Regions from separate parts of the Streptomyces sp. NBC_00425 genome, predicted to be linked through region 3. Evidence: riboswitches for the same ligand, from Rfam matches in the RefSeq annotation. Region 3 holds a riboswitch; each other region holds the start of a gene.

Region 1 (7,518 bases), 5.7 Mb from region 3:
ACACCGCCCACCGCCGGCGACACGGCGTTCAGCAGCAGCGCGAGCCGCAGGTCGTCCTGGCCGACGACGGCCGTGAACGGGAAAGGAGTACTCACTTCTCGTTGCCTTCCAACTCGCCCTCCGGCTCGGGACGGACGTCCCGCAGCCGTTCGGTGGTGTCGCGCCGCGGCCACCGGCCGGACTCCCCCGTGAACGGGACGCCGCCGGCCGACGGCGACGGCCCGGCCCCCGTGCGGGCGCGAGCGCGGCCGCTCATGCGGGAGCCCCCGGGGGAACGAACGGCAGCCCCGGCGGCGCGCCCGACTCGATCAGCCGCCACAGAGCGTCGGTGTCCGCGTGCTCCTCGATCAGATCGCCGAGCCGGTCCAGCTGCTCCTCGCGCAGCGCGGCGAACGAGGTGTCGGGAGCGGGCACGAAACGCCGGCCCGCGGCCGCGGCCACCTCGCGCAGGAAGGCCCGCCGGAACCCGTCCGACTCCAGCGAGCCGTGCCAGTGCGTGCCCCAGACCTGACCGACCCGGCAGCCGTCCAGGGGGTTCCCGCGGTCGTCGCTGAGGAACGCCTCCCCGCCGTCCACGGTGGCCACCCCGTGGTGGATCTCGTACCCCTCGACGGGCTCGCCGAGGGCTTCGCCGACCGGGCGGGTGAGGGTCTTCTCCGGGGCGAACCGCACCCGCACGGGGAGCAGTGCGAGCCCGTCGACCCGGCCGAGCCGGCTCTCGACCTCGTCCTCGATCCGCGTGCCGAGGATCTGGTAGCCCCCGCAGACGCCGAGGACGGGCCGCTGCTCGGCGGCCCGGCGCACCAGCGCGTCGGCCAGCCCGCGCTCGCGCAGCCACTCCAGCGCCCGCACGGTGCCCCGGGTCCCCGGTACGACGACCAGGTCGGCGTCGGCCAGTTCCTCGGGCCGGTCGACGAACCGCACGACGACGCCGGGCTCGGCGGCCAGCGCGTCCACGTCGGTGAAGTTGGACATCAGCGGAACCGCGCAGACGGCGACCCGCAGCACGTCCTCGCCGACCGGCGGGGCGGTGTTCGACTCCCGCACGGTTCCCCGCAGCGAGACCCTCAGCCCGTCCTCCTCGTCGATCCCGAGCCCGTGCCGGAACGGCAGCACCCCGTACGTCCGCCGCCCGGTGAGCCCGTGCAGCATGTCCAGGCCCGGCTCCAGCAGGGAGACGTCCCCCCGGAACTTGTTGACGAGGAACCCGGCGACCAGTTCCTGGTCCTCGGGCGACAACAGGGCGACCGTGCCGAAGAACGACGCGAACACCCCGCCCCGGTCGATGTCGCCGACGACGAGCACGGGCAGCCGCGCGCTCCGCGCGATCCCCATGTTCACGATGTCGGTCCGCCGCAGGTTGATCTCGGCGGGACTGCCCGCCCCCTCACAGATCACCGCGTCATACGTGCCCCGCAACTCGGCGAGACAGTCGAGAACGGTGCCGAGGAGTCGTTGCTGCCGGCCTCCGTGATAGCCGCGGGCGCTCATCTCGCCCACCGGCCTGCCCAGCAGCACGACCTGGCTGCTGCGCTCCCCGCCCGGCTTGAGCAGCACGGGGTTCATCAGCGCGGTCGGCTCCACCCGGCAGGCCTGCGCCTGCATGGCCTGCGCCCGTCCGATCTCGGCGCCCTCGCGCGTCACGAAGGAGTTGAGGGACATGTTCTGCGCCTTGAACGGCGCGACCTTGACGCCCTGTCGCACCAGCCACCGGCAGATCCCCGCGGTGACGACGCTCTTGCCGGCGTCCGAGGTGGTGCCGGCGACGAGGAGCCCCCCGCTCATGACTGACGTCCCTTCGCGACCAGGCGCGCGGCGACGGTGACGCCGAGCGCGAGCAGACCGACGCGGCGGGAGAGCCGTGCGGCGCGTTCGATGTCGTGCACGGCGACGGCCCGTCCGGCCGCCCCGTTGAGCACCGGCCGGTGCTCGACCCGCCCGTCGTACGCCAGGGTCCCGCCCAGCCGCACCCCGAGGGCGCCCGCGAAGGAGGCCTCCACGGGGCCCGCGTTGGGGCTCGGGTGACTGCGGGCGTCGGCTCGCCAGGCCCGCAGCGCGCCGCGCGGATCGTCCCCCGCCGCGGCGGCCAGCACGGCGGTCAGCCGCGCCCCCGGCCACCCGGCGAGGTCGTCGAGCCGGGCGGAGGCCCAGCCGAACCGCAGGTACCTCGGCGAGCGGTGACCGACCATCGCGTCAAGGGTGTTGACGGCCCGGAACCCGACCAGTCCCGGCACGCCGCCCACGGCGCCCCACACCAGCGCCCCGACGACGGCGTCGGAGGTGTTCTCGGCGACGGACTCCACGACGGCCCGGGCGATCCCGTCGGCGTCCAGCGCCTGGGGATCCCGCCCGCACAGGTGCGGCAGTCGTGCGCGGGCCGCCTCGACGTCCCCCGCCTCCAGGGCCCGCCCGATCGCGCGTGCCTCGCGGACGAGTGAACTGCCCCCGACGACGGCCCAGGTGGCGGCGGCGGTCAGGGCGACGGAGGCGGCGGGGGAGCGGCGCGCACCCCGCGAGGCGACGGCCCCCAGGGCGACGGCGCCGCCGGCGCACACGACGGTGTGCAGGGCGCCCCACCCCCGGTGGTCGCGCCACAGCAGCCGTTCGACGGCGCCCGCGGCCCGCCCGAACACGGCGACCGGATGCCCGCGGCGGGGGTCGCCGAGGAGCAGGTCGCCGAGAAGGCCGGCGGCGGCGCCGTACGCGTGGACGCGCTCGGCACCCATCGGGTCAGCCGGCTGTGGGGGCGGGGGTCGGCTCGGTGGTGACGCTCGGTCGGCAGCCGCACATGGCAGAGGTCCTCACTCAGGGTGTCCGCGCCCTGGTTCGACGAGACCGGCGGCGAGAGTTCCTGGCTCCCGGGGGATTTCCTCCCCGGTGACAGTGGCGGGACCGCGCCGGACTCGCACCGGCTTCCTCTTCTGCCGCCGTAATGGCCCGGGCAGTCCACCACGGGCCCGGAAGGGCCGTCAACTTGCTGTTGACCTGCGCGGGGAGGATGTGCAGAACCCCACACGGCGGGGCCGACGGGGTTCGGGAACGGGGTGCGGAGCGCGGGTACGCGCACCGGGCACGCGGACGAGGTACGGGAACGGGGTGCGGGACGGCGATCCGTCCCGCACCCCGCGAAGGTCCACGATCCGTCGAACCACGACCTGCCGAACCGCGACCCGTCGGACGACGACGTGTCAGACCACGATCAGCGAGATGCCGTAGGCCACCGCCGCCGCGCAGGCGGCGAAGCACGCGTACGCGCCCGTCACCGCGAGGGCGGCCGAGCCGCCCTCGGCCGTCGCGCGTTCCCTGCGCGACAGGCCCATGACCCCGAGGGTGAACAGGGCGACGAGGCCCACGGTGACCACGAGGCTGACGCCGAACACGGAGCCCAGGGCTGCCCAGTCGATCTTCATGCCGGTTCTCTTCCTTCGTTCCGGTGGCGCGGGCTCAGACGGCCGCGGCCGGGGGAGCGGCGGGGGCGGGCGGCGCGGCCGGCGCCGGGATGGTGGCCGTCAGGTCCGTCGTGACGTCCTCGGCCGGCATGCCCGTGGGAGGCGGCGCGACCATGGCGATGGCCGTGGTGATCACACCGGCCGGCTCCTCGGCCTCGTTGACGTTCGACGCGTCGACGACCTCGCGACGGGAGATTTTCCAGATGGCCGCGCTGGAGGCGATCAGGAAGACGGCGACCACGCCCGTGCCCCAGTCGCCGAGCCCGGTGACCGACTCGGCGAGTGCGCCCACCAGGGCCGCGGCCGGGAGGGTCAGACCCCAGGCGACGAACATGCGGGTCGCCGTCGACCAGCGGACCACGCCGCCCTTGCGGCCCAGCCCCGCGCCCATCACCGCACCGGAGACCGAATGCGTGGTGGAGAGGGAGAAGCCGAGGTGCGAGGAGGCCAGGATGACCGTCGCGGCACTGGTCTGGGCCGCGAACCCCTGCTGCGGCTGGAGGTCGGTCAGCCCCTTGCCCATCGTGCGGATGATGCGCCAGCCGCCGAGGTAGGTGCCGAGCGCGATGGCCAGACCGGCGGACAGGATGACCCAGGTGGGCGGGTCGGAGTCGGGGGCCACGGCGCCGCCGGCGACCAGCGCGAGGGTGATGATGCCCATCGTCTTCTGGGCGTCGTTCGTGCCGTGGGCGAGGGAGACCAGGCCGGCCGACGCGATCTGGCCCGCGCGGTAGCCCTTGTCCGCGGCCCTGCCGTCGGCCTTGCGGCCCAGCGTGTAGGAGAGGCGGGTGGCGAGCATCGCCGCGAGGCCCGCGACGATCGGCGCGGCGACCGCCGGCAGCAGCACCTTGGTGACCAGCACGTCACCGTGCACGGCGCCCGTGCCGGCCGAGGCGATGGTGGCGCCGATCAGACCGCCCATCAGGGCGTGCGAGGAGCTGGAGGGCAGGCCCACCAGCCAGGTCAGCAGGTTCCAGAGGATCGCGCCGACCAGGGCGGCGAAGATGACCTCGGGACGGATGCCGGTCTCGTCGACGAGACCCTTGGAGATCGTGTTGGCGACCTCCACCGAGAGGAAGGCTCCCACAAGGTTCAGCACGGCGGACATGGCCACCGCGACCTTGGGCTTGAGTGCACCGGTCGAGATGGTCGTGGCCATCGCGTTGGCGGTGTCGTGAAAACCGTTCGTGAAATCAAACGCAAGTGCGGTTACCACCACAATCGCGAGGATCAGCGAGAAGTTTTCCATTTACCCAGGCAATCGTTCGAAGTCATTGGCTGATTGACCGTAGGCAACCTGGGTGAACGGAAGATGAACTGAGGCGGGCGTCACGGTGTCCGGATGGCGGGGTTGCGATATCGCCCGCGCGAGGGGCACGGGCGGGCCCCGGGAGCGCCTGGCAGGATCGCGGCATGGCTGAGCATCGAGGCGAGCGACCGGACGTCCGGCGGCAGGGGCGGCGGGCGTCCCCCGAGGAGGCGCGGGCCTGGACGGAACTGGTGGCGGCCGCCCGCCGCACGGTCGCCGACGGGCTGGTCGTCGGCACCTCGGGCAACGTCTCGGTGCGTGTCGGCGACACCGTGCTCGTGACGCCGTCCGGCGTGCCCTACGACCGGCTCGCCCCGGACGACGTCACCGGCGTCGACCTCACCGGCCGGCAGGTCCTCGGCGCCCTGGTCCCCACCAGCGAACTGCCCATGCATCTGGCCGTGTACCGGGCCACCGACGCCGGGGCGATCGTGCACACCCACGCCGTGCACGCCACGGCCGTCTCCACCCTCGTCGACGAGCTCCCCCTCGTCCACTACATGGCGAGCGCGCTCGGCGGACCCGTCCGCGTCGCGCCCTACGCCGCGTACGGCACCGAGGAGCTGGCCGCGCACACGCTCCGGGCCCTCGAGGGACGGTCCGGCTGCCTCCTGCGCAACCACGGCACCCTGACCCACGGCGCCGGCCTCGACCAGGCGTACGACCGCACGGCCCAACTGGAGTGGATGTGCCGCCTGTGGCTGACCGCCTCCTCGGTGCCCGGCCGCACGCCCGCACTCCTGACGGAGGAACAGGTCGCCCAGGTGGGGGAGCGTCTGCGGGGGTACGGGCAGCCCGGCTGACGGCCGGGGCCGACGGCCGGGCGGGCGGTCGGCTTTCCCGCGTGCGTCACCCCCGGCGGCCGCACCACTGGCCGGTCTGCGCAATGGCCACGACACTGGGCTCGTGCGCACTGTCACAGCGACGGCCGCCGCCGTCACCGCAGCCCTGGCCGCCGGCGCCGCCGGTGTCGCCGTCGGGCGGTTCGCCAGCGACGCCGCGTTGAAGGCGCCGCCCGGCCGGCCCCTGCCCACCGAGCCCCGGCTCACCGTGCACGGCACGGCCGCCGGACAGGTCACCCTCACGCGCGACCTCGCGGCCCTGCGCCCCGGCGCCTACGGCCTCTCCGGCAACGGCTCCCACGCCGTCGTCGGCCCGGTCCTGCCCGACGCCCCGCACTCCGCCGACACCGTCGTGCGCCGGCTGGAACGCGTCACCCACGGCTCCCTGGACGCCGGCGACGCGGTCTGGCTCACCCCGAACCTGTACGTCGGCGACCCCGGCAGCGCCCTCGGCCTCGACCACGCCGACGTCGACGTGCCCGGCGAACTGGGCAACCTGCCCGCCTGGTTCGTCCCCGGAGCCCGCCGCACCTGGGTGATCGCCGTGCACGGTCTGGGGACCACCCGGGAGCACGCCCTCAACCTCATCGGCTTCCTGCACGGCGCCCGCTTCCCCGTGCTCGCCCTCGCCTACCGCGGCGACCTCGGCGCGCCCCGTCCCCCGGACGGCCTGAACCACCTCGGCGCGACCGAGTGGCGTGACCTGGACGCGGCGATGCGGTACGCCGCGCGCTACGGCGCCCGGCGGGTCGTCCTGCTCGGCTGGTCCACGGGCGCCGCCATGGCCCTGCGCGCCGCCGCCGACTCCGGCCTGCGCGACCTGGTCTCGGGACTCGTGCTGGACTCCCCGGTCCTCGACTGGCGGTCCACGGTGCGCGCCCTCGCCGCCGCCCGGCACACGCCCGCCGCCCTGCTGCCGCTCGCCGTCCGCGCCGCCGAGGGCCGCGCCGGCATGGCGGGCGGCTCCCCCGGCACCGGCGGCACGGGCGGTCCCGGCGGCGCGGACGGCAGCCCGGCGCGGCTGCGGGTCCCGACGCTGGTGTTCCACGGGCCCGACGACGCCGTCGCCCCCTGGGCCGACAGTCGCCGGCTCGCCGACCGCCGCCCCGACCTGGTAGCCCTCCACACCGTCCCGCACGCCCCGCACGGCGCCATGTGGAACCCCGACCCCCGCGCCTACGAGGAAACCCTCCGCCGCTTCCTGACCCCCCTGATGTGACCCGCCCCCGGCCGCGTCCTTGCCCCGCGTCCCTGCCCGCGCCCCGGCCGGGACCGGCGTCTCGTCGTGGTCCGAGCGGAGCGGGACGGTTCGTTCCGTTTAACCCGGTACCACTGGCTTGAAGACGTCTCCGCGGCCCTCACGGCACCCCGTGATCCGGGCGGTCCTGCGGCCCGCCGAGCCATTCCGTTTGGGTTTTCGGACCGTCAACCGGAAGACTGCACCCGTGACGTCCCGTATCCCGCGCGACTCCAGGCTTCGACTCGTCCGCCCGCGACCCCTGGCCGCCGCCCCCTCAGCTGTGAACGAGCGGCGCCCGCGCCGCCCCGCCCCCCGCCCGCCGGAGGGCACTCCGGCGCCCGCGGAGCTGGCCAGAATGGCGCGCTCCGGACTGGCCGCCGCGGCCCGCGTCGCCCGCTGGGCGGACAACGCCCTCGGCCCCGGCCGTGACGCGGCGACGGCCGACGGCAAGGCCACCCTCTCGGAGACGACCGCCGAACGGGCGGCCTCCGATCTGGGTCTGACGACCGATCGGATCCGCGCAGACTGGGACACCGCCCGCCTCGCCGGACTGGTCGAGGTGCACGGGGACAGCGCCCGGCCCGGCTGGCGGCTGCGCGCCTGGGACCGTGACGACAGCGCCGTCCTGCGCGGCTGGGTCGCCCTGTTCGACGCCTGGTCGCTCGCCTCACCGGAACC
Region 2 (7,518 bases), 540 kb from region 3:
CCGTACGCTGCGCGCCCGCATCTGGCGCGGCCTGGTCGACGACCAGGCCGCGGGCCGCACCCTCGCAGAGCACGAGGCGATCTTCCACGCGCTGGCCGCACGCGACGCAACCCTCAGCCAGGCCGCCGCCCTGTTGCACGTGAGCACCACCGAAGGGTGGCTGAGAGAGCACCTGCGCACGGACGGAGCGCCCGGCCCGGCGGTCCGGCCGTCTGAGGCCCCGGCCGTCTGAGGCCCCGGCCGTCCGAGGCCCCGGCCGTCCGAGGCGCCGGCCGTCCGAGGCGCCGGCTCAGCCGCCGGACGGGGCGAGCACCACGAAGTCCGCTTTCGACGGGTCGAGACAGACGGCCAGCCGACCGACGCCCGGCATGTCCGCCGGGCCCATCTGCACACTGCCGCCGTTCCCGGTGACGGCGGCGACCGCGGCGTCGCAGTCGGCGACGGCGAAGACCGGGTGCCAGTAGGGCCGTCCGTCCGCCAGGGCGAGGTCCTGCGCGCGGACCTGCATGACGCCACCCTGCATGCGCTCCTCGGGCAGCCCCTCCGGCGTGACGAGGGAGTACTCACCGCCTCCCCCGGGCAGATCCATCGGGCTGAAACGCCAGCCGAACACACTGCCGTAGAACTCCTTCGCCGCCGGGGCGTCGGTCGTGTACAGCTCGGTCCAGCACAGCGAGCCCGGCTCGTCGACGAGCTCGAAACCTGCGTTCCTCCCCGGCTGCCAGACCGCGAACTGACCGCCCAGCGGGTCGCTGTACTGCGCCATCCGGCCCCAGTCTCCGAGGTCCCTGGTCGCCAGCCGCACGGTACCGCCCACACGCTCGACGGCCCGGGTCGTGGCCTCCGCGTCGGTGACCGTGTAGTAGATCATCCAGGCGGAGCGGGCCCCCTCCTCGGTCAGCTTGCCGAGCCCGGCGACGGTCTTGCCGTCCTTCTGGAACATGCCGCCTTCGGCGTCCTGCCCCTCCATGGGCTCGTACCGCCAGCCGAGCACAGCGCCGTAGAAGGCCGCGGCGGCCGGGACGTCCGGGGCGCCGAGGTCGAGCCAGCAGGGGGCGCCGGGGGTGGGGTCGGTGGTCATCACGGCGTCGCCCTTTCGCAGATCCGTCAACGTCCTCAGCGTGGCACCGCGCTCCGGCGACCGCGCGTCGGCCGCAGCGGGCCGGGGACCGAACGGGTGGTTCGCCTCGCCCTCAGGTGACGGGCAGTCCGTAGACCCGGTCGAAGTGCTGGGCCACCAGGTGTCCGGCGCCGTCGCAGGAGAGCTGCCACCGGTTGACGCCGGTCTCCCGGCCGTCGGTGAAGTTCCACAGCAGACGGCCCGAGGCGGTGTCGATCGCGTAGAAGCCGTGCTTGTTCTCGAAGGCCGTCACGTACACGGCGTGCGCGCCCACCGCGACCGGGCTGTCCATGTCGAGGCGGGGGGTCTCGCAGAACCAGCGCCGGGAGCCGCTCGCCGCGTCGAAGGCGTGCACGCCGCAGGGGTCCGTGCTGGTGACGTAGACGGTGTTGCCGACCGCTCCCAGGGAGGCGTACGTGCCCCGTTCCGCCTTCGCGTTCCACCGGAGCCTGCCGGTGGCCAGCTCCAGGGCGATGAGCTCGGAGCCGATGGCGAACACGGTCTGCCCGAGGACGGCCAGGCCCGGCCTGAGGTCGTATCCCACCTGGTGCCTCCAGCGCAGGCTGCCGCCGTCACGGGTGCCGCGGACGGCGACGTTGCGCAGTCCGTCGGCGTAGACGAAGTACTCGTCGGTGATGACGGGCTGCAGCGCGATGCCGACGTCCTGCGGATCGATCGGTATGACGAGGGCCTGCCGCGCCTCGATGTCGACGCTGAACACGGAGTCGGTGGAGGTCGCCACCCCCTGCTCCCCCGGCCGGCGCTGCAGCTTGGCTCCGAGCACCGAGACACTGTGGTCGTCGTAGCCGCCGAGCAACTGGTCGAACCGGTAGTCCTCGCCGAAGTCGAGGGTGAACTGCTCCGCGCCGCCGACAGGGTCCACTCCGATCACCGTCGCGCCCGCGCCCAGCGCGACCGCCGCGCCGTGGATCAACAGGACGGGTCCGGGCGAGAGGCTGATGCCCTGGTACACCCAGCGGGGCCGCGAGCCGTTCCTCACGTCCAGGCCGATCATGTCACCCGGACGGGTCTTCAGCAGGGCTGTGCCGTCGTGGAAGACCGCCGGGGCCTGCAGCAGCGGTCCGCCCCGGTACACCCAGGTCGGCTCGGGCGCCCGGCCGAGCGGACGCGCCGTCTGCGCGCCCGGCGTTCCGCGGACGGCGAGTGCCGCTCCCCCGACCAGGGCCACCCCGGCGGTCGCGGCCAGGACCGTGCGCCGGGCGACTCCGGAGCGTGCGGGGGCACGGTGGTGCGCGGGCGCGGCGGAACGTTTCGACGCCGTTTGCGGCAACGTGTCGCGCACCGCCTGGAGACCCGTGAGCTTCTTGGCAAGCGTCGAACCCGGCGCGGGTGTCCGCCCCTTGGCCGGTTCCGGCGCCTGCGCCCGTGCCTCGGACCGGTCTTCGGCCTGGTCCGCCGACAGGACCTCGGCCTGGGTTTCCGCCCGGGCCGGCGCCTCTGCCTGGGCTCGGGCCTGCGACTGGGCTCGGGCCCCGGCCCGTGACCCGGCCCGGGTGAGCGTCCGCGCCCGGGGCCGTGCCCGGTCCGGCTCGTCCGGTGAGGCGAACGACTCGGCTCCCGGCAGCACCGCGGAGGGTCTCGCGCCGCCGACGGCTCCGGTGCCCTCGCCGCGGCCCCTGTTTCCGTATCCGCTTCCGCTTCCGCTTCCGCTGCGGCCTTCGCCGTCGCCTCCGACTCCGGCTCCGGTTTCGGTATCGCTTTCGCTTTCGCTTTCGCTTTCGGGAGCGCCGCACTTCGGCCGGTCGACGGTCGGGTGGGCGGGCCTCCGCCCGGCAGGCTCGGGCGGCCCGACGACGGGCTCCGCGGCCGGCTCTCGCAGAGGCGGCGCGAAGGCTCCGGGGCCCGGGACCCTGTCCGGCGGTGCGAGGCGGTCCAGGTCCCGCACGGCCGCCCGGTGGGCGTCGACCATGGCGGACACGGGCGCCGGCAACCAGCCCTCCGTCAGCACCTGTTCGGCGCCGCCGGGAGCACAGGCCGCGGAGAGCCGGTCGGGGTGGATCCTCAGGACCGGGTCCTTGGCGTGACAGAGACTGATGATCTTGTCCAGTGGTTCGGGCACCAGGCTCAGGTCCGGCGACCCGTGGGCCACCTGGTAGAGCTGCGCCGCGCCCACCGCCCCGCCGAACGGCGAGCGTCCGGACGCGGCGAACGCGAGCACCGAGCCGAGGCAGAAGACGTCGCCCTCCGGGCCCATCGGATCCCCGGTGGCCTGCTCCGGGCACATGTAGTCGAGAGAACCGAACAGGGTCCCCGAACCGGTGAGTTCATAACCGTCACGGGCGCGCACGATGCCGAAGTCGATGACCCGCGGGCCGTCCGCCGCGAGCAGCACGTTGGACGGTTTCAGGTCACGGTGCACGAGCCCTTCGGCGTGCACCGCGGTCAGCGCCTCGGCGATGCCCGCGCCCAGTGCGAGGACCGTCTCCACCGGCAGCGGCCCGTGCGCGGCGACCGCCTCGGCCAGGGTGGGGCCGGGTACGTGGTCGGTGGCGAGCCAGGGCGTCTCGTCGTCGGGCGCGGCGTCCACGACGTGTGCCGTGTAGGGGCCGCCGACCGCCGCCGCTGCCGCCACCTCGCGCCGGAACCGGATCCGGAAGTTGTCGTCGTCCGCCATCTCGGGACGGATCACCTTGACCGCGACGACGCGGCCGGCCGAGGACCGCGCCAGATAGACCCGGCCCATGCCGCCTGCACCGAGCCGGGCCACGAGCCGGTAGGGCCCGAGCTGCTCGGGGTCTTCTGGACGCAGTGGCTGCATGCCCTCGGCCGCCTGTTCTCGGTGGTGACGGGCGGAGATCCCGCCCACGCTGCGGGGGAAGGCCCGGTGGGGTCCGGACCACAGACTAGGCGCTGGAACGGCGGACAGGAGTGCGTCCTCGTACGCGGGTCCACGCACCTGGAAGTAAGTGCCCGGTCGTCCTCCGGTTCCCCCACGTCCATGTGACGTCATGTCAGAGATCGGGTGACACGTGCTTTCCCTGCGGGAACAGTGCACGATGAGCAACAAGTGCACGATGAATGCACCTTGCGGGCCCGAGACCTCCGATGTGCCGAAGGTCACCCCCGCCGGCGCCCTCGACGCCTGTGGTAGCTTGCCGAGGCCAGTCGTACTCGTGTGCGCCCCCGGGCGCGCAGGGGTCAGGGAATCCGGTGGGACTCCGGAGCTGACGCGCAGCGGTAAGGGCGACGGGCGGGGCTTTCGGCCACTGGAACGCGCATGCGCTCCGGGAAGGCGCCTCGCCCGGGTGACCCCGAGTCCGAAGACCTGCTGGCGGCCTCCGGTGTCGCAGACCGGCCGGAGGAGCGCACCGTACGACCGGGCTTCGCGCTTGAGCCCTCGACGCCGAAGGAAACTCCGTGCCGTTCGCACGTCCCGTCCGCTCTGCCGTGCTGTTCCTGGCGGGCGCCCTCCTGTCGACCGGCTGCGGCGGCTCCGCCGCTCCCGCCGGCTCTTCCGGCTCCTCCGCGGACGGTTCCGCCGGCAGCGACGCGGCCGGCCGTACGGTCACTCTGGACAACTGCGGACAGCGGGTCCGGATCGAGACGCCCCCTCGTCGGGCGGTCTCCCTGAACCAGGGCACCACGGAGATCATGCTCTCCCTCGGGCTCGCCGACCGGATGGCGGGCACCGCCACCTGGACCGACCCGCTGCCCAAGAGCCTCGAGAAGGCCGACGCCCGGGTGAAGCGGCTGGCCGACAACGCGCCCTCCTTCGAGAAGGTCCTGGACGCCGAACCCGACTTCGTGGCCGCCTCGTTCGCCTCCACGCTCGGCACCGGCGGGGTGGCCACCCGCGCCCAGTTCGAGAAGCTCGGGGTCCCGACCTATCTCTCTCCCTCCGACTGCGCCGGCAAGGACAACAGCGGCGGCGGCGACGGCGTCCGCACCGAGCCGCTGACCATGGACACGGTCTACGGCGAAGTACGCGACCTGGCACGGGTCTTCGGGGTCGAGAAGCGGGGGGAGGAACTGGTGGCCGACCTCGAGTCCCGGATCGCCCGGGCCGCTTCGGGCCTCGACGCCGAGAACGTCACCCTCCTGTACTGGTTCGCCAACTCCCAGTCCCCCTACCTGGCCGGCTGCTGCGGCGCCCCCGGCGTCATCACCCGCGAACTCGGCGCGAAGAACGTCTTCGACGACACCGAGGAGGAGTGGCCGCAGGTCAACTGGGAGACGGTCGCCGACCGCGACCCGGACGTCCTCGTCATCGGCGATCTGACCCGTAGGCAGCAGACGGCCGAGACCGCGGCCAAGAAGATCGCGTTCCTGGAGAACGACCCGGTCACGAGGAACATGACCGCGGTGCGGAAGAAGCGGTATGTGCTCCTGTCCGGGCAGGCGATGAACCCGACCGTGCGCACGGTCGAGGGAGTGGAGAAGGTGGCGGCGGCACTGCGCGCGTACGGCCTCGCGGGATGAGCGCCGCGGGCCCGGCGGCCGCCGCGCCCGCGACGGCGGCGCGGGGGCTGCGGCACGTGCTGCTGTGGGCGGCCGGTCTCGCCCTGCTGTGCGCGTCCGTCGCCGTGGCGATCACCATCGGCCCAGCGGACATCGCGGTCGCAGACGTGTGGTCCACGGTGGCCGCCCATCTCGGCATCGGCGAGGCCGGGTTGACGCCGCTGAGAGACGGCATCGTGTGGAATCTGCGGCTGCCGCGCACCCTGCTGGCCGCGGTGTGCGGCGCCGGCCTCGCCGTGTGCGGCGCGGTGATGCAGTCCCTGCTGCGCAACCCGCTCGCCGACCCGTTCGTCCTCGGGATCTCCTCCGGCGCCTCGACGGGCGCGGTCGTGGTGGTCGTGCTGGGGGCGGGCGGCGGGGCCCTGTCGGTGTCCGGCGGCGCGTTCCTCGGTGCGGCGGTCTCCTTCGCGCTGGTGCTGCTGCTCAGTCACACACTGGGCGGCGCCACGGACCGGGTGGTGCTCGCCGGGGTGGCGGCCATGCAGATGTTCTCGGCGCTCACCTCGTTCGTCGTCATGACGACCGCCGACGCGGAGACCACCCGCGGGGTCCTGTTCTGGCTGCTCGGCTCGCTCAGCGGGGCCGACTGGGCGGACGTGGGCCTGGGGCTCGCGGTGCTGGCCGCGGTGCTGGTGGTGTGCACGGGGTACGCGACGACCCTGGACGCCTTCGCGTTCGGGCAGGACGCCGCCGCGTCGCTGGGCGTGCACGTGGCCCGCACCCGGCTGGTCCTGCTGTGCGTCACCGCCCTGCTGACGGCCACTCTGGTCAGCTCGGCGGGGGCGATCGGCTTCGTGGGCCTCGTGCTCCCGCACGCGGCCCGGGCCCTGACCGGTCCCGGGCACACCAGGCTGTTGCCGGCCACCGCGCTGGCGGGGGCGGTGTTCCTGGTGTGGGTGGACACCCTCGCCCGCACCGTCCTGGACCCGCAGGAGGTGCCGGTGGGCGTGGTGACCTCGCTGATCGGCGTCCCCGCGTTCGTCCTCGTGCTGTACCGGACCAGGAGCGCGCGATGACCGGGACCGCCGAGGACTCCGGTCTGCGCGGCGACCGCCTCGCCTACGCGGCGGGCGGCTCGCTGATCCTGGACGGGGTCGACCTCACACTGCGCCCGGGGACCGTCACCGGCCTGCTCGGCCCGAACGGTTCCGGCAAGTCCACGCTGCTGCGTCTGCTCGCCGGTGTCCTCGCCCCCGCCTCGGGCGTCGTCACCCTCGACGGCCGCCCGCTGGCGCAGGTCGGCCGGCGGGCGGTCGCCCGGCGCATCGCCGTCGTCGAGCAACAGGCAGACGCCCAGGTCGCGTTGAGCGTTCTGGACGTCGTGCGCCTGGGCCGTGTCCCGCATCGTCGGGCCTGGGGCGCCGCCTCGGTCGAGGACGAGGCCGCGGTCCGTTCCGCACTGGAGCGGACCGGCCTCGGCGACAAGGCCGGCCGTCTGTGGCACACCCTCTCCGGAGGCGAACGCCAGCGTGTGCAGGTCGCCCGCGCGCTCGCCCAGCAGCCGCGGGAGCTGCTGCTGGACGAGCCCACCAACCACCTCGACATCCAGCACCAGCTCGCGCTGCTGGACCTGATCACCGAGCTCGGCGTGACCAGTGTCGTCGCACTGCACGATCTGAACCTGGCCGCGATGTACTGCGACCGGGTCGTCGTCCTCAAGCAGGGCAGGGCGGTGGCCGGCGGCACACCCCAGGAGGTGCTCACCGAGGCGCTGATCGCCGACGTCTACGGGGTGCGGGCCAGCCTCACACGCGACGGCCCCGACGGCCGCCCGCACATACGCTTCCTGGGCGCCCTGCCCGCCGGACGGAACGGGGAGCACCAGGGCGGGGAGCCGCAGGACGGGGAGCCGCAGGACTGCCAGGGGCGGAGCGGGGGCAGTGGCACGAGGGACGGCCGGGCGGCGTGCAACGACCGGC
Region 3 (7,518 bases):
CGATGAATCCGGCCCCCGGCCACCGCGAGGCGGGCCCCGGCCGGCATGCGCGCGCCCGCGGCCTCACGGCGGCGGGCGCGGTCGAGCGGGCCGGTCAGTCCTCGCCCTCGAGGTCCCCCTCCGTCTCCAGGTACACCTGCCGCAACTGCTCCAGCACCGCCGGGTCGGGCTTCGCCCACATCCCGCGCGACTGCGCCTCCAGCAGTCGCTCGGCGATGCCGTGCAGCGCCCACGGGTTGGCCTGCTGGAGGAACTCGCGGTTCGTCGGGTCCAGGACGTAGGTCTCGGTGAGCTTGTCGTACATCCAGTCGGCGACCACGCCGGTGGTGGCGTCGTAGCCGAACAGGTAGTCCACGGTGGCGGCGAGCTCGAAGGCGCCCTTGTAACCGTGGCGGCGCATCGCCTCGATCCACTTGGGGTTCACGACCCGGGCGCGGAAGACGCGGGAGGTCTCCTCGACGAGCGTGCGCGTGCGGACCGTCTCGGGGCGGGTGGAGTCGCCGATGTACGCCTCGGGTGCGGTGCCCCGCAGGGCGCGGACGGTGGCGACCATGCCGCCGTGGTACTGGAAGTAGTCGTCGGAGTCGGCGATGTCGTGCTCGCGCGTGTCGGTGTTCTTCGCGGCCACCGCGATCCGCTTGTACGCCGTCTCCATCTCGTCGCGGGCCGGACGACCGTCCAGTTCGCGGCCGTAGGCGTAACCGCCCCACACCGTGTAGACCTCGGCGAGGTCGGCGTCGGTGCGCCAGTCGCGGGAGTCGATCAGCTGGAGCAGGCCGGCGCCGTAGGTGCCGGGGCGGGAGCCGAAGATACGGGTGGTGGCCCGGCGCTCGTCGCCGTGCTCCGCCAGGTCGGCCCGGACGTGCGCGCGCACGTGGTTGACCTCGGCCGGCTCGTCGAGCGAGGCCGCGAGGCGGACGGCGTCGTCCAGCAGCCCGATGGTGTGCGGGAAGGCGTCCCGGAAGAAGCCCGAGATGCGCAGGGTGACGTCGATGCGCGGGCGGCCCAGCTCCTCGTGCGGGACGGCCTCCACACCGGTCACCCGGCGCGAGGCGTCGTCCCAGACGGGGCGGACGCCGAGCAGCGCCAGGGCCTCGGCCACGTCGTCGCCCGCGGTGCGCATGGCGCTCGTGCCCCACAGGGACAGCCCGACGGACGTCGGCCACTCGCCGTTGTCGGTGCGGTAGCGCTCCAGGAGCGAGTCGGCGAGGGCCTGGCCGGTCTCCCAGGCGAGCCGGGAGGGGACGGCCTTGGGGTCGACGGAGTAGAAGTTGCGGCCGGTCGGCAGGACGTTGACCAGACCGCGCAGCGGCGAGCCGGAGGGACCCGCCGGCACGAATCCGCCGGCCAGCGCGTGCACGGCGTGGTCGAGTTCGGCGGTGGTGCCGGCCAGCCGCGGGACGACCTCGCGGGCGGCGAACTCCAGCACGGCGGCGACCTGTTCGCCGTGCTCGGCCGGGACGGCGGCCGGGTTCCAGTCCGCGTCCTCCATCGCCTGGACGAGGGCCCGGGCCCGGGCCTCCGCCTCGTCGGCCGTGGTGCGGGTCGCGGCGGACTCGTCGAGGCCGAGTGCCTCGCGCAGGCCGGGCAGGGCGGTGGCGCCGCCCCAGATCTGGCGGGCGCGCAGGATCGCGAGGACGAGGTTGACGCGGTCGCCGCCGGCCGGCGGGTTGCCGAGGACGTGCAGGCCGTCGCGGATCTGGGCGTCCTTGACCTCGCAGAGCCAGCCGTCGACGTGCAGCAGGAAGTCGTCGAAGCCGTCGTCGTCGGGACGGTCGGCGAGGCCGAGGTCGTGGTCGAGCTTGGCGGCCTGGATGAGGGTCCAGATCTGGGCGCGGATCGCCGGCAGCTTCGCCGGGTCCATGGATGCGATCTGGGCGTACTCGTCGAGGAGTTGCTCGAGCCGCGCGATGTCGCCGTAGGAGTCGGCGCGGGCCATCGGCGGGACGAGGTGGTCGACGAGGGTGGCGTGCGCGCGGCGCTTGGCCTGGGTGCCCTCGCCCGGGTCGTTGACCAGGAAGGGGTAGACCAGGGGCAGGTCGCCGAGAGCGGCGTCGGGGCCGCAGGCGGCGGACAGGCCGGCGTTCTTGCCGGGCAGCCACTCCAGGTTGCCGTGCTTGCCGAGGTGGATCATCGCGTCGGCGCCGAAGCCGCCGTCCTCGGTCCGCGCGGCGATCCAGCGGTAGGCGGCCAGGTAGTGGTGCGAGGGCGGCAGGTCCGGGTCGTGGTAGATGGCGATCGGGTTCTCGCCGAAGCCGCGCGGGGGCTGGATGAGGATCAGCAGGTTCCCGAAGCGCAGGGCGGCGAGGACGATGTCGCCCTGCGGGTTGCGGCTGCGGTCGACGAACATCTCGCCGGGCGGCGGGCCCCAGTGCTCCTCGACGGACGTGCGCAGCTCCTCGGGCAGCGCGGCGAACCAGCGGCGGTAGTCCGCCGCCGGGATCCGCACCGGGTTGCGCGCCAGCTGCTCCTCGGTGAGCCAGTCCTGGTCGTGGCCGCCCGCCTCGATGAGCGCCCGGATCAGCTCGTCGCCGTCGCCGGAGGCCAGCCCCGGCACCTCGGCGTCCGTCCCGAAGTCGTAGCCCTCCTCGCGCAGTCGGCGCAGCAGCGCGACGGCACTGGCGGGGGTGTCCAGTCCGACCGCGTTGCCGATGCGGGAGTGCTTGGTGGGATAGGCGGAGAGGACGAGCGCGAGACGCTTGTCGGCCGGCGGGATGTGGCGCAGCCGGGCATGGCGTACGGCGATGCCGGCGACACGGGCCGCCCGTTCGGGGTCGGCGACGTAGGCGGGCAGTCCGTCGGCGTCGATCTCCTTGAAGGAGAACGGGACGGTGATCAGCCGGCCGTCGAACTCCGGGACGGCGATCTGTCCGGCCGCGTCCAGCGGGGAGACGCCTTCGTCGCTCGTCTCCCAGTCGCTCCGTGAGGAGGTCAGGCACAGTGCCTGAAGGATCGGGACGTCCAGGGAGGTCAGCGCGCCCGCGTCCCAGGACTCGTCGTCGCCGCCCGCCGAGGCCTCCGCGGGGCGGGTGCCGCCCGCGGCGAGCACCGTGGCGACGATCGCGTCGGCGGCCCGCAGTTCCTCGATCAGTTCCGGCTCGGGGGCGCGCAGGGAGGCGACGTACAGCGGGAGCGCCCGGGCGCCGGACGCCTCGACGGCGTCGCACAGGGCGTGCACGAAGGCGGTGTTGCCGCTCATGTGATGGGCCCGGTAGTACAGCACGGCGATCGTCGGGACCCCGGGGGCGTCGGCCCGCGCCGGCCGCTCCAGCGGACCCCAGGTGGGGGCGGACGCCGGGGCGTCGAAACCGTGGCCGGTGAGCAGGACCGTGTCGGAGAGGAAACGGGCGAGCTGCTCCAGGTTGGCCGGGCCGCCGTGGGCGAGATAGGCGTGGGCCTCGGCGGCGATGCCGACGGGAACCGTGGAGGCGGCCATCAGCTGGGCGTCGGGGGCCTGTTCACCGGTCAGGACGACGACCGGGCGGCCGTCGGCGAGCAGCAGGTCGAGGCCGTCCTGCCAGGCGCGCACCCCGCCGAGGAGGCGTACGACGACGAGGTCGGCGCCGTCGAGGAGCGCGGGAAGGTCGTCGAGGACCAGCCGGGCCGGGTTGGCGAAGCGGTACGGGACCGGGCCGGCTGCGGCACGGGCGCTCAGCAGGTCGGTGTCGGACGTCGACAGCAGAAGGATCATGGGGCGTCGGCCTTCCTCGGGGTGTCCGCGCCCCGGGCGGTGTCGGACGGCGGGAGTTCCTGACTCGCCCGGCTTCTGAGGGCCGGGCTCACAGTGGCGGGACCGCGCCGGATTCGCACCGGGCTTCCTCCCCTGTCGCCGTCGTGGCGTCGGCGGACCGGATGATCCACCGCAGAGCATAGTAAGGGGCGGGGGAAGAGGGCACAGGCATACCTCCCAGGTGGACGTGGGTATGCTCGCCGCCATGTCCTCGGCTGACCTCCGTCCAACATCCCAGGCCACAGCGGTCTCACGGGACCGCGGTGACGCCTGCCCCGGGGCGTTGCGACTGCACGCGGCGGACGACGGGGCGTTGGCCCGGGTCCGGGTGCCCGGCGGGGTGCTGAGCGTCCGTCAGACCGAAGCGCTGGGCGAGGCCGCCGGGCGGCTGGGCGACGGGGAGATCCATCTGACCTCGCGCGGCAACGTGCAGTTGCGGGGCCTCGCGGACGGCTGCGGCGCGGAGCTCGCCGTCCTGCTGGACGCGGCCGGACTGCTGCCCTCCCCCGGGCACGAGCGGGTGCGCAACATCGTCGCCTCGCCGTTGTCCGGCCTGGACGGACGCGGCCTGCACGACGTCCGGCCCTGGCTGTCGGATCTCGACGCGGCGCTGTGCGGGAGCGGACCGGCGCGGGAGCTGTCGGGCCGGTTCCTGTTCGCCCTGGACGACGGGCGCGGGGACGTCGCCGGGCTCGGCGCCGACGTGACGCTGCGGGCCACCGGCGACGGCGGCGCGGTGCTCGATCCGGCTGCGGTGCGGGTGTCCGCGCAGGACGCGCCGCGGGCCGCGCTGCTGGCGGCCGAGACGTTCCTGGAAGCCGTACGGGAGTCCGGCGGCGGAGTCTGGCGGGTGGCCGAACTCGTTCTGTCCGGAGGCGAGTTGGCGGAGCGGGTGCGTCACCGTCTGGACGCCGAGGGCATCGGCCGGTCGCCCGTGACGGAAGTCGCCGCCGCCGCGGTCGCACAGGGGCCCCCGCCCGGTGTCGTCGGCGACGCCCTGTCCGCGCACGTGCCGCTCGGGCGGCTCTCCGCCCGCCAGTGGCGGGAGTTGACGCGGGTCGCCGGGACCGAGCTGCGGCTGACCCCGTGGCGCGGAGTCGTCGTCCCGGTGCCGGACCAGGCCCCACGGCAGCGGGCCGAGTCGCTCGTGCGGCTCGCCGCGGCCGGTCTCATCACCGATCCGGCCTCGCCCTGGCCGCGGGTCGGCGCGTGCGTCGGACGGCCGGGGTGTGGCAAATCCCACGCCGACGTCCGGGCCGACGCGGCCGACACTGTCGACGCGGCCGGCGCCTGCCCCCTCCCGCTGTACTGGTCCGGCTGCGAACGGCGCTGCGGACACCCCCACGGCGACCGGATCGACGTGGTCGCCTCCGCCGACGGCGGCTACCGGCTGTCCGCGGTGCGGTCGGGCCGTCCGACGCGCACCGCACCGATGACCGACACCGACCACCTCGCCGCCGCCCTGGCGGCGATCACCTCATGAGCCGTACCACCATCGAGAGCAGCGAGACGAACACCGTGAGCAGCTACGACTACGAGAAGGACGGAGCGGCCATCTACCGCCGGTCCTTCGCCACCATCCGCGCGGAGTCCGACCTCGAAGGACTGCCCGCCGACGTCAGCCAGGTCGCGGTCCGGATGATCCACGCCTGCGGGATGGTCGACCTCGTACACGACCTGGCGTACACGCCGTCCGTCGTGGCCCGCGCCCGCGAGGCCCTGCGGGCCGGCGCGCCGATCTTCACCGACGTGCAGATGGTGGCCAGCGGGGTGACCCGACGTCGGCTGCCCGCCGCCAACGACGTGCTGTGCACGCTGTCCGACCCGAGCGTGCCGGAGCTGGCGGCGCGGCAGGGCACCACGCGCACCGCCGCCGCGCTGGAGCTGTGGCGGGACCGGCTCGAGGGCTCGGTGGTCGCCGTCGGCAACGCGCCCACCGCCCTCTTCCGGCTGCTGGAGATGATCGAGGAGGGCGCGCCCCGGCCCGCCGCCGTGATCGGCGCGCCGGTCGGGTTCATCGGCGCGGCCGAGTCCAAGGACGCCCTGGCGGCGAACACGCTCGGCCTGGAGTACCTGGTGGTGCGCGGACGCCGTGGCGGCAGCGCCATCGCGGCCGCCGCGCTCAACGCGATCGCGAGCGAGGAAGAATGAGCGGCAAGCTGTACGGCGTCGGGCTCGGCCCCGGCGACCCGTCCCTGATGACCGTACGGGCCGTCGAGGTGATCGGCGAGGCGGACGTGATCGCGTATCACAGCGCGCGGCACGGCCGGTCCATCGCCCGCTCGATCGCGGCGAAGCACCTGCGCGCCGACCACGTCGAGGAGCGGCTGGTCTACCCGGTCACCACGGAGACCACCGACCACCCGGGCGGCTACCAGGGCGCCATGGACGAGTTCTACGCCGAGGCGGCCGCCCGGCTGGCCGTGCATCTCGACGCGGGTCGCACGGTCGCGGTGCTCGCCGAGGGCGATCCGCTGTTCTACGGCTCCTACATGCACATGCACAAGCGGCTCGCCGACCGTTACGAGACCGAGGTCGTCCCCGGTGTCACGTCGGTGTCCGCCGCCGCCGCCCGGCTGGGCGCCCCGCTCGCCGAGGGCGAGGAGGTGCTGACGGTGCTGCCGGGCACGCTGCCCGAGGAAGAGCTCACCGCGCGGCTCGCCGCCACCGACGTGGCCGTCGTGATGAAGCTCGGCCGCACCTTCCCCAAGGTGCGGCGCGCCCTGGAGGCCGCGGGACGGCTGGACGAGGCGCGGTACGTGGAGCGGGCCACGATGAGCGGGGAGCGGACCGGCGAACTGGCCGACGTGGACCCGGAGTCGGTGCCCTACTTCTCGGTGGCCGTGCTGCCCAGCCGGGTCGACGCCGAGCGTCCCGTGCGGCCCCTCGGGGACGTCGTGGTGGTCGGCACCGGCCCCGCCGGCCCGTTGTGGCTGACGCCCGAGACCCGGGCCGCGCTGGCCGCCGCCGACGATCTGGTGGGCTACACCACGTACCTCGACCGGGTGCCCGTGCGGCCCGGACAGCTGCGGCACGGCAGCGACAACCGGGTGGAGTCCGAACGCGCCGAGTTCGCGCTGCAGCTGGCGCAGCGCGGGCGGCGGGTGGCCGTCGTCTCCGGCGGCGACCCGGGGGTGTTCGCGATGGCGACCGCCGTCCTGGAGGCCGCCTCGCAGCCCGAGTACGCGGACGTGCCGGTGCGGGTGCTGCCGGGGGTGACCGCCGCCAACGCAGCCGCCGCCCGCGCGGGCGCCCCGCTCGGCCACGATTACGCCACCATCTCCCTCTCCGACCGGCTCAAGCCGTGGGAGGTGATCGCCGATCGGCTGCGCGCGGCGGCCTCGGCGGACCTGGTGCTGGCCCTGTACAACCCGGGCTCGCACAGCCGCACCTGGCAGGTGGGCAAGGCGCGCGAGCTGCTGCTGGAGCACCGGGCGCCGGACACCCCGGTGGTGGTCGCGCGCGACGTCGGCGGCCCCGGCGAGCGGGTGCGGATCGTGCGGCTGGCCGATCTGGACCCCGCCGTGGTCGACATGCGGACGATCCTGCTGGTGGGCTCCTCACAGACCCGGGCCGTGCGGCGGGGGGACGGCGAGCAGATCGTCTGGACCCCCCGCCGGTACCCCGAGGCGTGAGCGTGGGCGGCGCCGGGCGACCGGCGCCGCCGCGGCCGTCAGGGGCGGGGACGCCACCCTGCGCGGACGTCGGCGGCACAGGCGTGAGCAGGGCAGCCGGCACGGGCGGGGACGCCACCAGCACGGGCGCCGGGGACGAGGACGCCACCCGCA
Region 4 (7,518 bases), 2.0 Mb from region 3:
GCGCAGCCGTGAGGTGATCCGCCGCAACACCACGATCCTGCCCCTGTACTCGCTGATGCTGGGCCTGCTCGCGCTGCTGGGCTTCATGGCGATCGCGGCCGGGGTCAAGGTCACCAACGGGCAGCTGGCGATCCCGCAGCTGTTCGAGGACATGTTCCCCTCCTGGTTCGCGGGCGTCGCGTTCGCGGCGATCGGCATCGGCGCGCTCGTGCCGGCGGCCATCATGTCGATCGCGGCCGCGAACCTCTTCACCCGCAACATCTACAAGGACTTCATCAGGCCGGACGCGACGCCCGCGCAGGAGACCAAGGTCTCCAAGCTGGTCTCGCTCCTTGTGAAGGTGGGCGCGCTGGTCTTCGTCCTGACCATGGACAAGACGGTGGCCATCAACTTCCAGCTGCTGGGCGGCATCTGGATCCTGCAGACGTTCCCCTCCCTGGTCGGCGGCCTCTTCACCCGCTGGTTCCACCGCTGGGCGCTGCTCGCCGGCTGGGCGGTCGGCATGGTCTACGGCACCTTCGCCGCGTACGGGGTCGCCTCCCCGACGCAGAAGCACTTCGGCGGTTCGGCGAAGGAGATCCCCGGCATCGGCGAGATCGGCTACATCGGCCTGACGGCGTTCGTCCTCAACGTCGTCGTCACGGTGGTCCTGACCTTCGTCCTGAAGGCCGCCAAGGCCCCCGACGGCGTCGACGAGACGACTCCGTCGGACTACACGGCGGACGCGGGCGACCCGGGCGTCCAGGTGGAGCTGCCCCCGGCGACCGCGGGCACGTCCCACTAGTCCCGCAAGTCCCGCAAGTCCCTACGGAGGACGGAAGGACGGAAGGACGACACGACGGCAGGACGGCAGGACGGCAGGACACGGGCTGGTGCCGTGACCGGCACTAGTCGCGTGTCCGTCGGGCCATCGCGTCCCAGAAGCGGTCCAGTTCGCCGACCCGCATGCCGACCCAGTGCGGGGTCTTCCTGCGCAGCCCCCGGGGCAGCCAGCGCCGGACGCTGCCGGGCAGCAGGGCCTGCTGCTGGCGGCAGAACGGCTCGCGGATCTCTCCCCGGGGCACACCGCCCCGGGGAGGGTACGGGCAGAGCTGGAACTTGCAGTCGGGCAGACAGGCCGTGCCCGGTGCGGGCGGGGTCGCCGTGCCGATGCGCAGTCCGGGCCGCAGCGGCTCCCGGTCCGTGCGGATGCACGGCGGCAACGACATCCCGGGCTGCTCCATGCGGGCCAGGCGCTCCTCGACCTCGTCCGGGTGGCCGTCCCGTTCGACGAGGTTCAGCATCACCAGGACGTCCGCGACCAGGCGTTGGGCGCGCGGGTCGAGGGTGCTCCAGCCGACCGAGGGGGGAATCCACAGGCTGTGCCTGCGGTATCCCCCGGTGTCGCCCGCGCGGGCCCCGATGTTGTCGGCGACGCCCTTCTCGTCGATCCACAGGAACCGCTCGGGCTGGCCGGTCTCCAGGGCGAGGGCGGCCAGGTCGCCGGCCTCGGCGACGAACGGATGCAGGCGCCGTCGGGCGACCCCGTCCGGGGAGCCCGGCGCCGCGTTCACCGTGCCCGCCATCGACAGCCAGCGCTCCACCGTCTGTACGGCGGTGGCCCCGCCGACCAGCTGGAACGGCTGGTGCCCGTCGGAGCGGCCGCCGGCCATGTCGGGGAGTTCCCACAGGCACAGCGCCTGGAGCAGGCTGAGCTGCGCGTACCAGCAGCGTGACTGCTGCAGCACGGTCTCCGCCTGGCGGATCAGGTCGTCCCGGCCTCCCAGGTAGGTGTGCGGATGCCGGTGGCGCCGGTTGGCCGCGTACTTGAAGCCCTGGGCCAGCGCGGCCTCCAGGGCGAGCGGCAGATCGGGGGCGCCGCCGGTGAACTTCGGGTCGAGGTGGCTCAGCCATTTGGTGAGGCGTTCCCGGGCCTCGTCGCGATGGGCCTCGTCGACGGAGCCCAGGAGCATCGGGAGCATCCAGGCCCGCATCACGAACTCCCGGAAGAGATCGACCCGTTGATCACGGTAGCGCCGGTTCAGTTCCTTGCGGTCCTCCTGCAGCCGGCCGATGTCCTCGTCCGGCGCGCCTCCCGGGCTCGCGCGGACCGCCCGGGCCCTTCCCATCCGCGCGGCCCATGTCTCGTACTCCTGTCTCTTCCAGACCTTCAGCCTGTCGAGGCGTTCGTTGTACTCGTGCACGGGGTCGGTGTTCAGGCCGACCCGCTCGCGGATCACCGCGAACGCCGCGTTGCCCCCGGCGCCGAACTCCTGGGCGACGACCAGGCGGATGGAGTAGGAGGGTTCCTGCACGGCCAGTTGGAAGAGCTCCCAGTACAGCGGGGTGGTGTCGATCCGGTCGGAGACCGCCCGCAAGGCGGCCCCCAGCTGTTTGAGCACCCTGCGCTTGGCGTCCCTCAGGGTGCGCCGGTCGCCCTTGATGCCGGGCCAGTGCCGGCGCACCGCTCGCACGATCTCGTCCAGATGCCTCGGGTCGGCCTCGGCGCTCTCGATCTCCAGGGCGGCCGCATAGAGGTCCAGGGCCTTGGGGTCGTCCGTGCGCCGGTCCGCGGCGGCGCACAGCCGGCGGGCGAGCGGACGGCCCCGCACGGGGCCCCGCCGTACCCGCTCCGCGATCTCCTCGCGCACCTCGGCCCGCACACCGCGCCCGCGGGCCGGCGGGTCTGCCGCCCGCCCCCGGGACAGCAGGACGAGGGCGATCAGCAGTTCACGGCTGGGGCCGGGCGGCTGCAGCGCCTGCCCGGTCAGGTCCCCGGCGCGCCGCTCCCCCAGGTGGCTCAGCACGCGAGAGCCGAAGTAGGCCTGGACGATGCTGTGCGGGAAACGGACCCGGTGCTCGAAGCCCTCCACCAGTCTGAGCCTGGTCGCGTGGGCCGCGAAGCGGGCGAGGACGGCATGGCACTGGTCCATGTTGCCCTCGCGCAGCCGCCTGCGCGCCGGTTCGCCGAGCCGCTCGCACAGCGCGTCCCAGATCTGCTGCCGGTGCCAGTCGGAGAGCGTGTGGTCGCGCTTGCCGTACTGGTCGAAGCCGCGGCCGGCCCACAGGCGCTCGGCCCGGACGCGGGCGCGCCGGGCCGCGCCGGGGTGCAGGACGTCCGGGTCGAGCAGCTCCGCGAAGTCGACCTCCAGTGTGTCCTGGAGCAGTCCGACGCAGGCCAGGGCGCAGACCACCTCGAGCGTGTCGCGGCGCTCGCCGGGGGTGAGTGCGACGTCCTCGCGCAGCTTCCCCTCGCACAGTGCCCCGGCCCAGGTCTCCAGCAGCCAGAGCCGCAGGGTGGCGCGGTCGCGGCTGCGGGTGATGACGTGCTGCGGGTCGTCCTCCGGACGGTCGTGCTCCAGGATTCCCCTCCGGTGGAGTTCGCGGGCGATCTGCAGGTAGATCGGAGACTCGGTCACCTCCGCCGTCTCGACGATCCAGTCCACCCGGCGCTCGTCGGTCTCGGGCACGTCCGCCGCGACGAAACGCAGCGCCTCCTCCTCGCCGAGGGGTTCGAGCACCACGATGGCGGCGGAGGTGGTCTCCAGCGGGCTGTGCGGCCGGGAGGCGATGACCAGGGGCAGTTTCTCCTCGCGGGCGCGCTCGATGGCCCGGCGGATGACGTTGTCCCGGTTCTGCTGTCGGCCGTCGTCGAGCAGGGCCTCCTCCAGGCCGTCGGCGAGGACGACCGGCTTGTCGTCGGCGAGGAGTTGCTGCCACACCCGGTCGATCTTGCTGCGCGCCAGAACGCCCTTGGGCGCCTCCTGGGCGAACCGCTGCCTGGCCAGCTGTTCGAAGTTCAGGTCGGCGCCGTCCGTCGCGTCGCGCAGCCGGATCGGCACCGGTACGGCGTTCTGGCGGGCCAGGAGTTCGGTGAGCCGTACGAGGACGGCGGTCTTCCCCGCGCCGACGCCGCCGACGAGCAGATACGGCCGCCGGGTGTCGCGCTCCCGCAGCCGCTCGGCGATGACCTGGGCGATGTCCTCGCGGCCGACGATCTCGCGGATGTCGTATCCGGCGGTGGGCACCAGCCGACGGGGATCCCGCAGGGCCTTGGCCAGATATCGCCGCTTGGTCCAGCGGTACCACCAGAACAGGAAGAGCGCGGCGGCGAGCGAGGCGGCGAGGACCGGACCGACGAACCGGGAGACGATCTCGAACCCCCCGTTCTTCTCCCGCCACTTCTCGAAGCGGGTCATGTGGTCCGTGGCGAGGATGAACACGCCCTCCCCGATCCAGGCGAGCACCGCCAGGACGGCGACCAGCCAGATCGCCCGGGTGACGTTGGCGTAGGAGAGCCACCGGCGCCACTTCTTGGGACGGACGACGCCGCGGCGCGCCTCCAGACGGAGCGTCAGGGAGTGCCAGCGGCCGACGAGCCCGTGTCCGAGGCGAGTTCCCGCCCGCCGGAAAGGCAGGGTGGCCATCGGCGCGTCGCGCGGTCGCTCCTTGCCGGGCGGATGGCGGACGACCCTCGTCATGGCGTTCTCCTTCCGAGTCCCGGAAGTTCCCGGGACGGAGGACTCGCGGACAGAGGACTCGCGCGGCGCCGACGGCTACTTCCATGGAAACACTCCCGACAGCCGCCGCAACCCGGGCGTCCGGCAGACTCAGGGCCATGGACATCGCCATACGGCAGGTCGCACCCGCCGAGTACGAGCCCCTGGGCGACATCACCGCCCGCGCCTACCTGAACGACGGCCTCCTCGACTTCGGGGAGAGCGACTCGTATCTGCACGAACTGAGGGACGTCGCGAAGCGGGCGGCGACCGCAGAGGTTCTGGTGGCCGTGGACGGCGGCGAGCTGCTGCTCGGCGGCGTCACCTTCGTCCCGGGCCCCGGCCCCATGGCCGATCTGGCCCGCGCCGGCGAGACGGAGATCAGGATGCTGGCTGTCGCACGCCGGGCTCGCGGCCGGGGCGTCGGCGAGGCTCTGGTGCGGGCCTGCGTCGAACGGGCGCGAGCCGTGGAAGGCTGCACGAGCGTCGTCCTGTCGACCCAGCGCTCCATGAGCGCGGCCCACCGCCTCTACGAACGCCTCGGCTTCGTCCGCACACCGGAGCGGGACTGGAGGCCCCTGCCGGACCTGGACGACATCACTCTGCTCACCTACCAGTTGACGCTCTGAAACCACCCCGACACAACATCTGGTGGTGGCGTGACAGGCGAGCACAAGATGTATGCTCATGCTCGCTGTCGCCGCAGGGGAATCCGGTGCGAATCCGGAACTGTCCCGCAACGGTGTACTCGCGTGCATCCCTACCCATATGGGCACGCCTGTTCAGTCCGAGGTCCTGCCGACAGCGCGCCCGGCCGTCCGGTCCGGGTGTCCTGACGTCCGGGCCTCGTGGAGTGGGCCGGTGGACGCGACGCCCCCGCGCGCTCGTGTGCTGCCCCCTGCCCTCCGCAAGGCCCCCTGCCGAGCGAGGGAGAGCCCCACGTGACCATCGCGCCAGCCGAACCGGCCTCAGTCACCGAGCTGAAGACCGACGGTCCCGGGACCGCGTTGCTGCGTACCCTGACCGAGCTGACCGTCGATCTGCCCGACGCCGACCCGGGCCGGGTCGCGGCCGCCGCGCTGCGCGGCCGGTCTGCGCGGGCCGCCTCCGAGATCACCGCGGAGCTGCGCGAGCTGGCCACCGAGGCGGCCGCCGGCCTGATCTCCGAGGACCCCGCCTACTCGAAGCTGGCCGCCCGGCTGCTGACGATCGGCATCGCCGCGGAGGCCGCCTCCCAGGGCGTCACGTCGTTCACCGAGTCGGTCGCCGTCGGGCACCGCGAGGGTCTGATCGCGGACCGCACCGCCGAGTTCGTGCGCGTTCACGCGGCCCGCCTCGACGCGCTGATCGACACCGCCGCCGACGACCGCTTCGGCTACTTCGGACTGCGCACCCTGCACAGCCGCTACCTGCTGCGGCACCCGATCACCCGCAAGGTCGTCGAGACGCCCCAGCACTTCCTGCTGCGGGTCGCCGCCGGTCTCGCCGAGGACGACACGGTCCGCGCCCTGGACGAGGTCGCGGCGCTCTACCGGCTGATGAGCCGGCTGGACTACCTCCCGTCCTCCCCCACCCTCTTCAACTCCGGCACCCGGCATCCGCAGATGTCGTCCTGCTACCTCCTCGACTCCCCGCTGGACGAGCTGGACTCCATCTACGACCGCTACCACCAGGTCGCCCGGCTGTCGAAGCACGCCGGCGGCATCGGGCTGTCGTACTCCCGCATCCGCAGCCGGGGTTCCCTGATCCGCGGCACCAACGGGCACTCCAACGGCATCGTGCCGTTCCTCAAGACGCTGGACGCCTCCGTCGCCGCCGTGAACCAGGGCGGCCGGCGCAAGGGCGCGGCGGCGGTCTACCTGGAGACCTGGCACTCCGACATCGAGGAGTTCCTGGAGCTGCGGGACAACACCGGCGAGGATGCCCGGCGTACGCACAACCTGAACCTCGCCCACTGGATCCCGGACGAGTTCATGCGCCGGGTCAACGCCGACGAGCCGTGGTCGCTGTTCTCCCCGGCCGACGTGCCCGAGCTGGTGGACCTGTGGGGCGACGAGTTCGACGCGGCCTACCGCAGGGCCGAGTCCGCCGGTCTGGCCAGGAAGACCATCCCGGCCCGAGACCTGTACGGCCGTATGATGCGCACCCTCGCGCAGACCGGCAACGGCTGGATGACCTTCAAGGACGCGGCCAACCGCACCGCCAACCAGACGGCCGAGCCGGGTCACGTCGTGCACTCCTCCAACCTGTGCACGGAGATCCTGGAGGTCACGGACGACGGCGAGACGGCGGTGTGCAACCTGGGCTCGGTGAACCTGGGCGCGTTCGTCGACACGGCGAACGGCGACATCGACTGGCAGCGGCTGGACGAGACCGTCCGCACGGCGGTCACGTTCCTGGACCGCGTCGTCGACATCAACTTCTACCCGACCGAGCAGGCGGGCCGTTCCAACGCCCGCTGGCGTCCGGTCGGGCTGGGCGCGATGGGCCTTCAGGACGTCTTCTTCAAGCTGCGGCTGCCCTTCGACTCGCCCGAGGCCAAGGCCCTTTCCACCCGCATCGCCGAGCGCGTCATGCTCGCCGCCTACGAGGCCTCCGCCGACCTGGCCGAGCGCAGCGGCCCGCTGCCGGCCTGGGAGAAGACCCGCACGGCCAGGGGCGTGCTGCACCCGGACCACTACGGCGTCGAGTTCGCCTGGCCCGAGCGCTGGGCGGCGCTGCGCGAGCGGATCGCCTCGACGGGACTGCGCAACTCCCTGCTGCTGGCCATCGCGCCCACCGCCACCATCGCCTCCATCGCGGGCGTCTACGAGTGCATCGAGCCGCAGGTGTCGAACCTGTTCAAGCGCGAGACGCTGTCCGGCGAGTTCCTCCAGGTCAACTCGTACCTGGTGCGCGAGCTCAAGGAGCTCGGCGTCTGGGACGCCCGCACCCGTGAGGCGCTGCGCGAGGCGAACGGCTCGGTGCAGGGCTTCGCGTGGATCCCGGCCGAGGTGCGGGACCTGTACCGCACGGCGTGGGAGATCCCCCAGCGCGGCCT

The links. Region 3 has a riboswitch for cobalamin ahead of cobN (cobaltochelatase subunit CobN). Riboswitches for the same ligand answer to the same signal wherever they lie in the genome.
Region 1: another riboswitch for cobalamin. It lies ahead of OHS82_RS32525 (cobalamin biosynthesis protein); the one in region 3 lies ahead of cobN (cobaltochelatase subunit CobN).
Region 2: another riboswitch for cobalamin. It lies ahead of OHS82_RS05015 (ABC transporter substrate-binding protein); the one in region 3 lies ahead of cobN (cobaltochelatase subunit CobN).
Region 4: another riboswitch for cobalamin. It lies ahead of OHS82_RS15400 (ribonucleoside-diphosphate reductase subunit alpha); the one in region 3 lies ahead of cobN (cobaltochelatase subunit CobN).

Annotation. Positions count from the first base shown of each region.
Region 1 is NZ_CP107928.1:7,400,172-7,407,689, forward strand. Features, by position in the region: gene OHS82_RS32510 (putative cobaltochelatase) at 1-95, opposite strand, end outside; gene OHS82_RS32515 (hypothetical protein) at 92-256, opposite strand; gene OHS82_RS32520 (cobyric acid synthase) at 253-1,785, opposite strand; gene OHS82_RS32525 (cobalamin biosynthesis protein) at 1,782-2,726, opposite strand; cobalamin riboswitch at 2,827-2,966, opposite strand; gene OHS82_RS32530 (hypothetical protein) at 3,189-3,410, opposite strand; gene OHS82_RS32535 (inorganic phosphate transporter) at 3,445-4,698, opposite strand; gene OHS82_RS32540 (class II aldolase/adducin family protein) at 4,863-5,561, shown strand; gene OHS82_RS32545 (alpha/beta hydrolase) at 5,665-6,819, shown strand; gene OHS82_RS32550 (hypothetical protein) at 7,046-7,518, shown strand, end outside.
Region 2 is NZ_CP107928.1:1,144,751-1,152,268, forward strand. Features, by position in the region: gene OHS82_RS05000 (FadR/GntR family transcriptional regulator) at 1-232, shown strand, start outside; gene OHS82_RS05005 (VOC family protein) at 290-1,084, opposite strand; gene OHS82_RS05010 (protein kinase domain-containing protein) at 1,194-3,899, opposite strand; cobalamin riboswitch at 4,282-4,408, shown strand; gene OHS82_RS05015 (ABC transporter substrate-binding protein) at 4,499-5,560, shown strand; gene OHS82_RS05020 (FecCD family ABC transporter permease) at 5,557-6,615, shown strand; gene OHS82_RS05025 (ABC transporter ATP-binding protein) at 6,612-7,518, shown strand, end outside.
Region 3 is NZ_CP107928.1:1,686,353-1,693,870, forward strand. Features, by position in the region: gene OHS82_RS06945 (PP2C family protein-serine/threonine phosphatase) at 1-6, shown strand, start outside; gene cobN (cobaltochelatase subunit CobN) at 95-3,691, opposite strand; cobalamin riboswitch at 3,726-3,877, opposite strand; gene cobG (precorrin-3B synthase) at 3,924-5,213, shown strand; gene OHS82_RS06960 (precorrin-8X methylmutase) at 5,210-5,881, shown strand; gene OHS82_RS06965 (precorrin-2 C(20)-methyltransferase) at 5,878-7,365, shown strand.
Region 4 is NZ_CP107928.1:3,659,069-3,666,586, forward strand. Features, by position in the region: gene mctP (monocarboxylate uptake permease MctP) at 1-784, shown strand, start outside; gene OHS82_RS15390 (ATP-binding protein) at 888-4,460, opposite strand; gene OHS82_RS15395 (GNAT family N-acetyltransferase) at 4,598-5,107, shown strand; cobalamin riboswitch at 5,160-5,295, shown strand; gene OHS82_RS15400 (ribonucleoside-diphosphate reductase subunit alpha) at 5,420-7,518, shown strand, end outside.